DNA from 3 places in the Lysinibacillus sp. ACHW1.5 genome. Region 3 is predicted to be linked to each of the others. Evidence: riboswitches for the same ligand, from Rfam matches in the RefSeq annotation. Region 3 holds a riboswitch; each other region holds the start of a gene.
What was found. Region 3 has a riboswitch for cobalamin ahead of L6W14_RS10215 (hypothetical protein). Riboswitches for the same ligand answer to the same signal wherever they lie in the genome.
Positions count from the first base shown of each region.

Region 1: it holds a riboswitch for cobalamin, as region 3 does, so the genes downstream of both, cobT (nicotinate-nucleotide--dimethylbenzimidazole phosphoribosyltransferase) here and L6W14_RS10215 (hypothetical protein) in region 3, are expected to answer to the same signal.
Region 2: it holds a riboswitch for cobalamin, as region 3 does, so the genes downstream of both, L6W14_RS20960 (hypothetical protein) here and L6W14_RS10215 (hypothetical protein) in region 3, are expected to answer to the same signal.

Region 1 covers NZ_CP091777.1:1,180,135-1,185,273, forward strand. The annotation lists gene L6W14_RS05470 (ABC transporter A family member) at 331-1,593, shown strand; gene L6W14_RS05475 (ABC transporter ATP-binding protein) at 1,633-3,327, shown strand; cobalamin riboswitch at 3,424-3,600, shown strand; gene cobT (nicotinate-nucleotide--dimethylbenzimidazole phosphoribosyltransferase) at 3,692-4,747, shown strand; gene L6W14_RS05485 (trimeric intracellular cation channel family protein) at 4,799-5,139, opposite strand, start outside.
Region 2 covers NZ_CP091777.1:4,180,237-4,185,375, forward strand. The annotation lists gene L6W14_RS20950 (tyrosine-protein phosphatase) at 1-297, opposite strand, end outside; gene L6W14_RS20955 (ABC transporter substrate-binding protein) at 443-1,393, opposite strand; gene L6W14_RS20960 (hypothetical protein) at 1,377-1,934, opposite strand; cobalamin riboswitch at 2,092-2,290, opposite strand; gene L6W14_RS20965 (glutathione peroxidase) at 2,415-2,960, opposite strand; gene L6W14_RS20970 (hypothetical protein) at 3,042-3,596, opposite strand; gene ytvI (sporulation integral membrane protein YtvI) at 3,687-4,745, shown strand; gene L6W14_RS20980 (C40 family peptidase) at 4,907-5,139, opposite strand, start outside.
Region 3 covers NZ_CP091777.1:2,072,300-2,077,438, reverse strand. The annotation lists gene L6W14_RS10220 (elongation factor G) at 1-447, shown strand, start outside; gene L6W14_RS10215 (hypothetical protein) at 584-1,339, opposite strand; cobalamin riboswitch at 1,565-1,749, opposite strand; gene L6W14_RS10210 (GNAT family N-acetyltransferase) at 1,963-2,730, shown strand; gene L6W14_RS10205 (PH domain-containing protein) at 2,894-3,274, opposite strand; gene L6W14_RS10200 (YhfM domain-containing protein) at 3,385-3,753, shown strand; gene L6W14_RS10195 (ABC transporter ATP-binding protein) at 3,812-4,546, opposite strand; gene L6W14_RS10190 (ATP-binding cassette domain-containing protein) at 4,553-5,139, opposite strand, start outside.

The sequences.
Region 1 (5,139 bases), 890 kb from region 3:
TTTTATATTTTATGTAAATAAAGTTCCTATTAGCATTCTATTAATTACATTGTTTCAAGTCTTCCTTTCTATTTTCTACAGCATTACCTTTAGCTTTTTCATTTCCTTTTATTTGAAACGTACTGTATATCTACACATTTTACTAATAATATATTTGGTATTCAGCATTTATTTAAATTCTCCTTATTTTTCTATATGGTTCAATCCTGATTTTATACAACATCAAATGACTGACCTGCTATTTAATGTAAAGAGAGGTATTTTTCTAAGTATTGGCATACTATTTATGTTTGGAAATGTGTTGCTATTTAAAAGAAGGGTGAATGACAAATGAGAGATATCTTTTTATTTTGGTCGAAAGTGGTCTTACGAAGTGATTATTTGTTGACTTATTATACTATCGTCATTCTATTATGTATCTCTCAGTATTTCTTTACAGTCAGTGATGCTCAAGCATTGATTCCTTTATATGGGATTTTTTCAAGTGTATTAACGATTCAAATTATAACTTTGCATCAAAGATATCATGTAGAGAAAATTTTAATGATTTCCCCAATATCGAATGGAAAGCTTTTATTATGGCAATGGGTTTTCAGCTTTATTCTGACCACCCCTGCAATTATGTTACTAGTTGGTTTTGTAAAGTTTGTATATGTAGAGACACCAATATATAAAATTCTACTTATCGTTTTTATTTTTCAGCTATTTACTATATCCATTCCATTTTTGATGGCAACAATTTTTAAAAGTCAAGCAGTGTCTATAATTTTAATTGTCATCATTTATTTTTTATTAATGCTAATGCATGGTTATAGACTAGAAACGATTCAATATTTAGCTCCAACTCTTAACTTTATGTATCCAGATTTTATTCATTACTTAAATGTTATAGGTGTTTTATCCGTTTGTTTGTGTTCTATATCGTTCGCGATTTTATTCAGCAGGAAGGCCACCAATAAAACGGAAAAGTGGGTTGCTGGAATTATGACCAGTATGATGCTTTTCGTTCTATTAAGCTTACATTTTTATAATGGATATAAAGAAGAAGAGCTGTCAAATAAGCCTTATCAAAATTATCAATATAACGGGCTTACTGTCCAATACAAAGGTGTAAGTATAGAAAAAATGAAGAATTATGCGAATGTTTATAAAGACATTACTCAAATAATGGAGAGCTTTGGTGTCAACAACATTCCGTATCACACGCTGAAAATAACGAGGGTTTTTAGCCTTCCAGATAACAATAGTTTAGAAAATATTATTAGTAGCTCTGGCGACATCATTGAAATACGCCCGTATTCTAATAAATTTTTTGAATTTAACTATGGCTATAATATTACAGAAGACATGATAAATACATTAATGAATGAACAGTGGGAAAACAAGGAACAAACTAATTGCTATGAGGTTTTAAAAAGAACAATTGAGCAAAAGGTTATATACACAAATAAAAGCATGCTCTTTAGTGAGGCGAAAAAGAAGTCAGTAGAAAATTTGTTCATAAGTAATGAAAAAGATCCGTATATGGAAAAGTTTCTACATATATTACAGGAAGAACCGAAAAATGCTTATCTGTATATCAAAAGGTTATAAGAAAACCTTAACTAAATCAGGGAGACAGAGTATTATTTCATGAAAATATTAGGTGAGGTATTTAAGTATACAAAGCCATACAAAGCAAAATTATTTCAAGTAAATATTTTGATGGGCATTTCTATGATTTTAAGTATAGTACACCCCCTTTTATTTGGTAAATTTATTGATTCTATAACAGTAAAAGACCTCAATTCAGCATTCATAATTATAGTGTTTATGGCTTTTTTGTTTCTTTTTAATTTATTTTTTAAAGTAATCCAAAAATATTATTTAACGAAATTTGCCTGCTATCTACAAATGGACATTAAGTTAAAGATAATAAAAAGAATCATGGCTATGGACATGGATGAGTATCAATTAAAAGCAAAAGGTGAACTGATGAATAAAATAGAAAATGATACAAAGGCATTTTCTGAAGTAGTATCAGAGTTTTTAAATATTGTTGTAGATTTTATCAGCATAATAATTGTGTTAGTAATATTGATAAATCTTAATTTTATTTTAGCTAGTATTTTATTCATAGCTTGTCCTTTAGCACTTATCATTTTTAAATATTATGGAAGAAAAATAAGGATGATGGATACTGCCATCAAAAAAGATTTAGATTCTTATTTAACCTATTTGGGAGAATTACTGTCATCATTTAAATTATTTAAGATATTTAATACTGAGATAAACGCAATAGATAACTATCAAAAGAAAATTACCTTATTATACAAAAATACTCTTGATAAAATGCGTTTAAGTATAAAATCAGCATCAATAATAGAATTAATAAACTTTACAAGTTATTTGATTATCCTTATTATAGGTGCCTACTTTATTTATAAAGGAAGCCTCACGTTAGGAGTATTAATAGCATTCACTACCTATGCCAATAACTTTAGTCAGTCATTTTTAAGATTTTCTCAACTAAATTCATTTTTACAAGAAGCAATTGTGTCTGTAAATAGAGTAAAAAACTTAATGCAAGACAATAAATATCATCTAAAGAAATTAGAAGTACCTGACTATGTAAATTCTTCGCATCATTTTAGAAAAGATAAAATAGTATTACGGAATGTAAGCTTTACCTATACTAATGCATTATCTCCAGTTTTAGAAAATATAAATCTCCAAATACCTTTGAAGAAAATTGTATTGATTAAGGGAGAAAGCGGATCAGGTAAATCGACATTATTGAATATATTATCAGGTTTATACATTAATTATCAGGGTGAAATATTTCTATCCAATCAAAATATTAGATATATTCCTATTGATGTTTATAGAAAAAGGGTATGTTTGGTAACGCAAGAGCATTTTATAATGACAGGGACAATAAGGGAAAATTTGTTATTAGCAAAGCCGAATGCAACGGACGAAGAATTAATTCAAATTTGTAAAATGGTTAACATTTATTCATATATAGAAACGTTGGACTATAAATTTGAAACTCTTATAGGGCATAACGGGCTTGAATTATCTACTGGGCAACAGCAAAGACTTTCAATAGCAAGATCGCTTCTAAGAGATGCGGATATCTATTTGTTTGACGAGATTACTTCTGCGCTTGATAAAGACAATCAAATAAATATAGAAACATTACTTTTATATTTAAATAAAGAAAAACAAAAGACTGTTATATTGGTTACTCATCACCCTGTTTTAATAAGTGAAGCAGATAAAATTTTTGAAGTTGATAAGCATCAAGTGAATGAGAGGGATTCATTAGTTGTTACAAGCTCTTGATAAGCCTATATTGTTTGAATAGGTGGTGTTACTAAGTTAACACTCAAAAAATTTTTTCCTCTTGACACTAAAAAAGTTGTAAAGTAGATTTAACATAATTACATAAAAGCAATAGGTGCCCACTAGGGAGAATAGGGAATAAAGTGAAAAGCTTTAGCGGACCCGCCACTGTATAAGGGAATTTCATAGTGTATGCCACTAGCAAATTGCTGGGAAGGTACTATGAGGTGTTGAACTTGAGCCAGGAGACCTGCCTACATGCTTTAGAAGATATAGATGATGGAAAAGTCTGTAGTTTATTTGTCATGACAATAAACTACAGACTTTTTATTTTGTCTTAATGAGAACGAGAGGAGAAATAATCATGCAATTATTACAAGACACGATTCAAAACATTCAGGGGGCTGATATGAAAAGTATGGAGCAAGCCAGAAAGCGGATTGATGCGCTTTGTAAGCCCCCAGGTAGCTTGGGTAAACTAGAATCACTTGCCGTACAGCTCTCTGGTATAACAGGACAATTATATCCGATGGTCGACAAAAAAGTGATGATTGTCTGTGCTGCAGATCATGGTGTTTGCGAGGAAGGTGTAACCACGAATCCACAAGATGTTACGGTCTTTCAAACATTAAATTTTCCTAAGGGGGGTACAGGCGTTTGTGCGATTGCTGGCATTACCAATGCAAAGGTGGTCACAGTAGATGTTGGGGTAAAAGGAGATATTCCACTTGATGCAGGTGTCCTTATTCATAAAATTAAATATGGTACAGATAACATGGCACAAGGTCCCGCTATGACCAAACAAGAAGCCATTCAATCGATAGAAGTAGGAATCCGTGTGGCCACTGAGGAAATCATAAAAGGTGCTGATGTACTTGGGACTGGAGAAATGGGCATCGGCAATACAACACCAAGTGCTGCGATATTAGCTGTTTTGACGGGATGCAACCCTATCGAAGTAACGGGGTTTGGTGCAGGAGTAGGCCAAGGAGGCATTGCCTATAAAGCGGCAGTTATTGAAAAAGCAATTACCTTAAATAAGCCTAATCCAAATGATGTTATTGATGTTCTGGCTAAGGTTGGAGGGTTAGAGATAGGGTCGATGACAGGTATTATTCTTGGCGCAGCTGCCCATCTTAAACCCGTTGTCATTGATGGATTTATTTCGACTATAGCCGCCCTCATTGCTTATAAGCTCGAACCAAAAGTAATCGATTATATCATTCCTTCCCATGCTTCAGAGGAACCAGGGGCAAAAATTGCCGCTGCCTTACTAGGCATTGAACCAATGTTGCACATGAATATGCGTTTAGGCGAAGGTTCTGGAGCAGCCTTAGCCTTTCCTATTTTAGATGCAGCTTGCTCGATGATGAAAAACATGGTGACTTTAGAAGAATCAATGCAGTTGTTAAAAAGATAAAAACAATAAAACAGCCAATGACTTAATTTTTGGTCATTGGCTGAATGGTATTTATGCACGATTTAATTTTCGTAATGGCAAGCGCCACTTCATCATATAGGAAAGAATACGTAAAGCTGTAATTACTGCGAATAAAATATAAAGGAAAATATCCCCTGTAAAAACCTCGAAGCCGATTAACAATCCAGCAAGAGCTGCCCAAACCCCATAAACTTCATCACGGAGAACTAATGGTTTTCTTCTAGCTAATAAATCTCGTACAATTCCACCACCTGAACCTGTCAAAACAGCAGCTACAATGACTGCGCTTACTGGCATATCAAGCTTGACAGCATAGAGTGCGCCTTGAATTGCGAATGCTGATAAGCCAATCGCATCTGTGAAGTTACCCC
Region 2 (5,139 bases), 2.1 Mb from region 3:
ATTGGTAGGCATTTCAAAAGCATGATTACCCTTCGCTGGGATTTGTATATATTGAGCATACGAGAACACTGGGTTAGGATTATGATACGCCTCATTGTTATCGCGATAATCAAAAATGGTTTTAATCCCTAATGTTTCAAATAGCTCTTTATCTGCCAGTGTCATTTTTCCAAGAGCAGCTGAGCGGTAAAATAAACCTTTTTTTACCCTACGCCCATCTTTTGTCTTATATCCACCCATGTCTCGGAAATTATAGACTGCCTCAAATGGAATTACCTTTGTCTCTAATTGCTCCAATCACTACACCTCCTAAGATTATTAAGCATACTTACTTTTATTTTAAAGAACAAACTACATTAATTCCAATTTTCACGCTAGGTAATAATTTAAACCACATAAAAAATGCTAGCTGAATGGCTCACAGCTAGCATGGAAACATTTCTTATTTAAATAATTCGGGGTACACAGCTTTCGCTACTAATTCTACAGCTTCACCAATACGCGGACCAGGTCGATTAGAGATATCTGTATCGATGGACAATACCGCTTTGTTTTGAATAGCTGTCACAGTATTCCAACCATCTCGTTCAAGAATTTCTCCTATTGGATCTTCTGTATCGTTTACTGTTGTTAAAATAACATCTGGATTTTTCGCAATAACATCTTCCTCATTCACTTTTGCCCAGCTATTCAAGTCAGAAAAAACATTATTAACATTAGCTGCATCTAATATTTCTTGCTGGAAAGTGCTAGAGCCTGCTGTATATATGTCTGGCTTAGGGCTAACCTCTAAATAAACATTTTTCGGCGTTTTTACGTCCTTCACCTTCGTTTGTACTTCAGCAATTTTCGCCTTGATCTCTTCATTTAATTTATTTCCTATATCAGCAACATCCATCACAGCAGCAATTTGTTCGATATCTCCATAAACATCATCGAAAGTTGTCGCAGATTGAATAACAAACACTTTAATTCCTGCGTCCTCAAGCGGCTTTAGGGCATCCTTATCACCGATTGTATAAGCAATGACAACATCTGGCTTTAACGCTATAATTCTTTCACTGTTAAAGTTCGTAGTATCAGAGACACGTTCAATTTTTTGTGCTTCCTCTGGATAAGTATCGTACTCAGTTGCTCCTACAATTTTATCGCCAACACCTAAAGCAAACAAAATTTCAGTATTACTTGGTTGTAAAGATACAACTGTTTTTGGTACTTCTTTAAACTCTATTTCCACTCCACGGTCATCTGTCACTTTATAGCTTGTTTTCTCTGCGTGTTGTGTATCTTGCGAAGCATCTTTATTTTTTGTATCTTCAGCAGTGCCACAGCCTGCTAATACCAGTGCAAGTAAGAGCACTGATAGCCATTGGAAATTAAATACTTTCTTCATTGTTATTCTCCTTTTTCTTTTTCATTGGGTAGGATTTACTAATAAACGGTATTTCAGCTATTCCAGCTTGCTGATTCATAAAAACAGCCATGACAAAACATACATTAGCTAATAAACCAAGGTAATCGAAAAGAATAGCAGGAACCTCTCGTTCTTCTGATACTTTGTGTAAAGTACGATATGATTTTTTTGCTTCACTGCGACAAAGATGTAAGGCTGCAGCGGCCTCTGTTCCTTGAGGTAAAACAAAACTTTGAATCTCTTCCTTCACATGGCGAACGTAAAAATCATAACGCTCACTTAACCAAGATAAATCCTCTTCAGTTACTGCTAATTTCCCACGAACTGAGCCATTCACATGATACGCCATAGGTAACATAAGCAATAAATCCTCAGCAACGACTTGAACATCCTCTTTTTTTACCGCAGCTAATGCAACTCCTAGATGTGTTGTAAGGCTATCTGTTCGAATTTCAAAATCGACCGTTGAAGCTTTCTCACGCATAAATGGATAACAAGAATAACGGGCATCTTTTTTCACTTGCTTCCCCCCTATTTTCTATAATGAAAAATTCTTATTTGAAAGGCATAAAAAAGTCGCTCCTTTTTGCAAAGGAACGACAAAAATAACATAATGAGCCATCAAACTGGACAAAGCCTATGTATTTGCCGTATATCCTCCTAGCTTCCGAGAAGTTTTTATACGTTCAAATAAAGGTCGGTCTCCTGGCTTGTACAGTTCGTCACATGAAACGAATGTGTTATAAAGGACCTTCCCATCTTCTTTGAGACAGTGGTAAATCTTTATAATGGCTGCACTTACAGTTGCGGAAACAGCTCCGGTTTTTCACCGGATTCCCGATTATGCTAATTAGCACCTTTATTCTGCAAGAATATTTCATTTGTAAAGCAGTTTATCATATATGCTTCAGAAAAAATAGCTGTACTCAGTTTTAAAATATAGCAATATTTCTACTTGAAGAGAAAACCCTAACAAATTTTTACATTATTAAGAAATTTACTATAATAGTGTTTCAATTGCTTTTTCAATATCGAGCTGTGAATCTGTTGGTTCAAAGCGTGAGACGGTCTTACCATTAGCATCTACTAGAAATTTTGTAAAGTTCCAGCGAATATTACGACCATCTAAAAAGCTTGGGGCAAGTTGAACAATTGCTTCTGCCAACATTTTCTCCTGCATACTTGCCTTCCCAAACTCTCGGTAATCCACTTCATGCTTTAAATAATTAAAGAGTGGATGGGTAGCCTCTCCATTTACCTGTACAAGCTCAAAAATCGGGAATGTGACCCCATAGTTTACCTTGCAGAGATGCTTAGTTTCCTCCCCATCTTCAGGATTTTGATGGCCAAATTGATCACAAGGGAATCCAAGAACTACAAAATTCTCTTTTCCATATTTATCATACATTTTCTGTAAGTCTTCAAATTGATATGTAAATCGGCATTGGTTTGCCGTGTTAACAATTAACATTGTTTTTCCACGATATGTTTCCATCGATAAAATTTCGCCATTAGGCTTCCGAACTAGATAATTATAAATGCTCATGCCATAATCCCCTTTTTTCATTCATTATAGTTGACTATTCTACCGCTCATCAAAGAATTTGCACAAAAAAACACCACCTCGCTACTTTGAACGGATGGCTGACTTATACTTCTTTTTATATTTAGCATCTTGTTCTTCATTAATTAAACGATGGGCAATATCTAATAATTTCGAGTCATTTGTTTGATCATATAGCTTTTTAAATGACATAATAATATCCTGACGAATAAGAGATGGCTGTTTTTCATCTATACATGTTTGAAATCTTTTAGCTAGATACGATACAACCAAATCTCTTTGTACTGGACCCGCTTGTCCAATTTTCCAAATTGCTTGTAATGCATGCCTTGCTGTAGCAGATTGCTCATCGTAAGTCACAGCCCAAATCTTTAAAAAATCCTCCAAGACCCTTTCTTCTGGATCACTTTTTGCAGCTAAAGCGCATAAAATTTGTGCAGCACGTGCACGAGAATAACCATTATTGTATGTAAGTGCTTTTACTAGCTGTTCCCAAACTGCATATGTCCAATCTACAGGTTCCTGCATAATTTTCATTAATTCCTCGTAAGATTCATATTGAATATCGCGATCATGCTCTGTTAAATTACTAAAAAGTTGCAAAATCTCTTTTTCCATAATTCATCCCTACCTTTATTGATTCAGAACGTAATAAAATTTGATTTATGGTACACTTAACTTAATTTTTTTCGCAAAGAAGGTGAGTTTATGAATAAATTTAATGCTAGGAAATTGATTTTTCGGTTGATTGTGATTATATCCCTACTTCTAGCTGCGTATTTTGTTATCCCAGTGTCCATGCCTTTAATCCTTGCTGGGATTAGTGCATTTTTCTTAGAACCACTTGTCATGTTCGTTAAACGGAAATGGAAAATGTCACGGAAAATAGCAGTTGCTTTTATTTACATAGTGAGTGTAATAGTTATATCTATTATTTGTTATCTGTCCATTACCCAAATAATGACACAAATAATTTTACTGTCTAAGCAAGCTCCCTATTATATTTCCAAGCTATCAGATATGTGGCTTCATATGCAAGAAAATATTTCTAAATATACAGAAGACTTTCCACCTGAAGTAAGTGCTTCGCTTCAAAAAACCACAATGGATTTCATAAAGAAAGTTGAAGAATCCTTTTTAAGCTTCTTTAATTATAGCAAAGTTTCTGCCTTCTTTTCAGAGATACCCAGCCTATTCATCAGTCTTCTCGTTTATATGATTGCGCTATTCCTATTTATGCTTGATTTGCCTAAGTTAAAGCAAATCACTTATAAATATTTAAAGCCCAATACAGCAAAGAAGATAAAAATTATTTTAAATCGCTTAAAAGATGCAACACTTGGCTATATGAAGGCTCACTTATTTGTAAGCTTTATTATTGGAGGCGTCACACTCATTGGACTGCTATTAATCCAACCGAAATACGCAGTAACAATGACGATTATTATCTGGTTAATAGATATTGTACCATTCCTAGGTTCTATCATTATTCTAGCGCCATGGGGACTTTATCACCTATTGATGGGAAACACCTCTATAGCTGTAAAATTATTCATCTTAGCTGCTATTTTACTTATTATTCGTCGAGTAGTCGAGCCTAAATTAATGGGAGACCATATCGGTTTATCCACTTTACCAACATTAATTTCCATGTTCATAGGTCTACAGTTATTTGGTATTATCGGTTTACTTGTCGGCCCATTCGTTATTATTTTCTTTATAGCGTTGAAAGAGACAGGTGTCATCAAAGTAAATTTTAAAATTTAATATCCATCTAGTATGCAGGAAAATCTCTTTTCAAGAATAGAAGTTGTCGTCTTGTTTCTTTGAAAGAATAGCATTCTAAAAACAAAAAAGGCCATCTTTGTATATTTTTCTCTACAAAGATGACCTTTTTCTTATCTCAACCGTCTATATAATAGTGAGGCCTATTGAATACGTCCAAAGCCTACTAAGTATTGATTCCACCAATCAAGTGATTCAATTACGACACCATTGTTTTGAGCGTCGATCATTGTGTTATTACCTAAATAAATACCTACGTGTGCTACCCCTGAACCATAGCTGAAGAACACTAAGTCCCCAACGCGTGCTTCACCTGCTGAAATGCGTTGTGTTGCTAAATATTGTTGTGATGCTGTACGAGGTAAAGAAACACCCG
Region 3 (5,139 bases):
GGGGGAGATTTCCGTGAAGCCAGTTTCCGTGCCCTGCGTCAGGGGCTGGAGCAGGCACAAAATGTTCTACTTGAACCCTATTATCGCTTTAAAATGAAAGCTTCAAACGACTTTATCGGTCGTATGATGACTGATATTCAGCAAGCAGCAGGCACGTTCGATGACCCGATTTTATCCGAAACGGATGTTATCCTAACAGGTCGTGCACCTGTTGCCACTTTAATGAGCTACAGTACAACCTTTGCCGCCTATACAAATGGGAAAGGTGCACTCACACTCCAATTTGATGGCTATGATGTGTGCCATAATACAGAGGATGTGATTGCACAGATTGGCTATGATAAAAATGCCGACCCTGAGTATAGTTCCTCTAGTATCTTTTGTGCTAAGGGCAAAGGATATTCGGTTCCATGGCAAGAAGCACAGGCAGCCATGCATTGCCTGTAGGGTGGGCGCTTCTGGTATTTTCTCGGCTTCCACGGGTATCCATCGCTCTAGCGCGGGTATTTCTTGCTTGGGCATCAATATATCTCTACCCTACAACAAGATATTACAAGCCCTCCAAAAAATGGAGGGCTTGTTTTTATAGTGCACCGACAGCTTTCTTTGTTGGATTGTCCAACAAATATGCGGGTTCAACTATTACATAGTCATGCTTGTTCGTAAAATCAATGAGTACCTTACCAGGTTGACTTTTTAATAGTTGTAGATGATCAATTAATTGCAGTAAAAGCTCGTGACCGTTGCCACGTGGATGCCAGTTGAAATGATAATCATTTAACGCTTGCACCGCTTCAATAAATTGGGCATATTCCTGCTGCACAAATGCAATGAGTTTGTCATGATGAGATGCTAAATCATATAAATATGTTTCGTAAAAGCGCATGACAATCGAGCATAATAAGTCATTGACACGAGCGGCACTTAAAACAGGCTTGGGCTCCAATGATAGACGGTCGAGGTTGGGCTTTGCGCGTGTAGAATCAATGCGCGTAATTAAGTGATACGCTTCTCCTTTGACCTCATAGACAATCGGATTGGTCGGCATGTACATCATAAAACTATTCGTCTTTGTTTTTAGTTCATCTGCTATGGCTGCTTTCGCTAAAAGATGACCGTCCACATCCCCATTTTGTATCCAAATAATTTCTTTATTATATAAGATTTGCTCAAAGAAGCGATCATTGCGAATCAGCTTCGTTGCTAATAATTGATCGATCAGAGACTCGACCACCATTCTTGTTTTCGCTTTCTTGGCAACTTCTGTGCGTGGTTGCTTACAAATGTTCAGATCTTCATAAGGCGTTTCCAACGTTGTCGTTACATGAATATTTGTCATACGTGCATCCCCTTTGCGTACATATTTTCAAAACAAAAAGGACTCCCTACTTTTGAGGAAATCCTTCATTTTATCTTCTTTCATCACACAATGCCAAACAAACCCTAAGTATGTGTGAACGAGTTCGATTATGAACCCTTTCATTTACTATGGGCGTTTGACGTACTGTGACGAACAGAGCATTCTGTTTTGTCAACATGCCACCTCCTATTCCTCGTAGGTTTATGGTGTGTACTCGTAACAGGCAGGTATCCTGACTCATGGTCATCGCCACTTTTCCCCTTCCCATCATTTGACAGTGGTTGCTGAAAAGTCGCTCACATTTACAGTTGCGGGACAGTGTCGGATTCACACCGACTTCCCTTTTAAGCAAATTGCACGCAATTTACACCTATTACTACACGCTATTCAGTTGTCATAGGAATCGAGTGTACTCCACATTCCTATTAGATTACTAAAATCAATTTTAAAGTAGTGTTTTTCTAAAGTCAAATATCATAATATTTTCCAAACTACTAATAAAGTTATAGGGGGATATAAAAAAGGTGAACTGCGTATTTTTTATCTTTCATTGACTTTATAATGAAAGATAGTGTACTTCTAATAGTGGAAGGATGAAAAATATGAAAACAAGTCAACAATTAGTAACGAGTAATTTAGAGGAAAAAATGAAACTATTTACTCGAGCCGTTTCTGGACAAATTATAGAGGAAGCTCATTTTGTCATAGCCAATACAAATATTCCAACTGATACATTTAATTTGTTAGTAGCGAAATCGCCTATAATTCATAAGGAAAATCATCTTAAACAAAGGATTAATCATTTCATTGTGAATAAACTTCCCTTCAGCACGTGGGTGGATGCCAACTATCTAAGCGATGATTGGCTACAACTGATAAAAGACTGCAATTTACAGGAAGCTGAACGAAATATGATGATGAAGCTTGACCATACACTTCACACAGGTCCACGAATTTCCAATTATCTTACCATCACAGAAGTAAGTAACAAGGAAGATCTTCTACAATATAAGGAAGTTTTTCTAAGTTTATTTGGAGAAACAGCAGAAAGAGATGCATTAGAAATTTACTTTCATCAATTCTCACAGGAAAAACTAGCATCAAATGCCCGCATGTTTATTGGTTGTATAAAGGAAGTACCTATCGCTACGGGATTATTAATCGACAGTAAACATAGCTATGGGATTTATGATGTGATGACAAAAGATGCGTATAGGGGCAAGGGTTATGGCAGTGAGATGTTTCAATTCCTACTCAGTCAAACAATCGATAAGCAAAAGCCCGTAGTCTTACAGGCATCAGAGGATGGAAAAAATATTTATAAACGCTTCGGGTTTAAAGAAGTCGGAGAAATGATTGTATTTGAATAAGGTCTCGGCAAGGCGCTCTTATTTACACTTGACAGTATTTTCGAGCTTACCGTAATCATGAAGCCGATTTAAAATCCGTTACACCGCCCCCTTCCTGGCACGACAGAAAAGCCTCACAAATCTGCGGGCTTTGGGTTGTGCACACGTACTATTAGCACCTTCATTACGTCCCCAAAACATACTGTGCTAAGACGCTTTGCACCTTATAAATATTTGTCGCCTTATTGAAGTTTTTTTGAATCGGTAATGGACTGCCAGACACCCATATTTTAAGCTCTGCATCTAAATCAAATGTTCCAGCTGTTTCGACTGAAAAATGAACGATATTTTTATAGGGAATGGAATGATACTCTGTTTTCTTGCCAGTCACTCCTTGCTTATCAATGAGGATCAATCGTTTATTGGTAAAAATAAACGTGTCTCTAATAATTTTATAGGCGTTCTTGACTGTCTCGTTTGGGATTAATAAATTATGGACCTCCTCCTGTAGTTTTTCTAAATTCACCTCGCTTGCATTGCCGATCAATCCATCAAATAAGCCCACTATCTGTCCCCTTTCGCTCTCGTTTATTTAATGTATTACAAAGAAGTGAGAGCTACGACAGGAAATGGTGGTATTATTTAGCCTATAGAGGGGGTGAGTGGTTGCGAATAATGATAGCTGCCTTAGTGTCTCTACTAGCCGTTGTTTTACTAGGATGTAATGAAAAACCAGAAGATAAATTAGCTAAGGTCAGCATTTCTATTGGTGCTAAATTTAACAAGGTGAACACTGATTTTTTTAAAGAATATACGGATGAAGAATCACTTACACTATTCCAACAAGCCATTGCAACAACAGTCAAAAACGAGGGTGTTGTCAATATGGCTTTGCCAGAATATGATGGACAAATAGTGGACAAGGCAGGAAACAAATATCGCTATCATCTTTGGTTAGGTGATAAAGGGCAAAACAGTAGTTTGATGCATGTCGAGGATACGCATACGATCTACACAATATCTAAGGAGTTCACTGAAAAATGAGCTGCGCTCGTTCACTCATAAAAAAACACTTCCCATTCAAAGGAAGTGTTTTGCCAAATCAATGATCCATTGCCTGAAACAGCATTTTTGCATAGCTGTCCGTGAAGGTAAAGCCGTTATTCTCTTTGTTGCTCTCATCAACAATGGTTCCAGCCTTCATCACATAAATGCGATCGCATAAATAGGAAACAGCCTTTAAGTCATGAGAGATAAAGAGAATGGCCATTGCCCTTTCTTTATTCAAGGTCTTTAATAAATCAACGATTTCTCGTTGAATCAAGCGATCTAGGCTTGAAATAATTTCATCACATACGATTAATTGTGGCTCGACCAAAAGGGATCGTAATAAATTAACTCGCTGTTTTTCTCCGCCACTTAGCTCAGAGGGCAAGGCATGTAAGATATCTGTTGGTAGCTTGACCTTCTCCAGCATGGTCTGTAAATAGGTGTCCGTTATAGGTTGCTTATGCTGAAGCGGCTCTCTTAATAGGTCCCTTACAGTCCACATGGGATTTAAAGAGGCTGTTGCATTTTGAAAAATAATCTGGCAGTTGTCATAAAAAGCTGCGCGACGATGCTTGGTTATTGGTTGCTGTTGAAAGTATACTGCCCCTTTTTCAGGAGCTTCTAGCTGCATAATTACTTTGGCCAATGTGCTTTTGCCACTGCCACTTTCTCCTACTAAGCCGACTATTTCCCCTTTTCCTACAGTAAGATGAATATGATTTAATATTGGGCGTCCCTTTCGATAGCTTTTACAAATATTGTGAACCTGAAGTATCAAAGCCCACACCTCCTCCTAAAAATGATGCGCAACTAGCTGACTAGTGTATGGATGCTTAGGCTGCTCAAAGATTTCTGTTACTCGCCCTCGCTCCACAATTTCTCCATTTTTCATGACGAGGATAAAATCCGCGATGGAAGCAGCTACATCTAAATCATGGGTAATTAAGAGTACGGTTGTTTCTAGCTGTGTATGAAGCCTTTTCAATTGTTGAATAAATTCCTGTTGATGCAGCATATCTAAGGAAGAGGTTGGTTCATCCGCTAATAAAACAGCTGGCGCCAGATAAAGAGCACAGGCAAGCATACAGCGTTGTAGCATTCCTCCAGAAAGCTCGAAGGGATAGCGCTCCAACACATCTGCTGGTAAATGTAAATCCTGTACAATATGCTTCATTTCAGCTAGAAATACTGCCTTTGTCTGCCCCATCCGTAAGGCAGTTAATCCATACAATTGCTGTTTCATTTTTTGCGTTGGCGAAAAGCTATTAGCAGCATCCTGAAAAATCGTAAAGAAGTGCCTTTGGCGTAGTACAGCTTGATCCTGTTTTGCTAATTCCACTATATTTCTTCCATTAAAAAAGATTGAGCCTTCAACTGTTG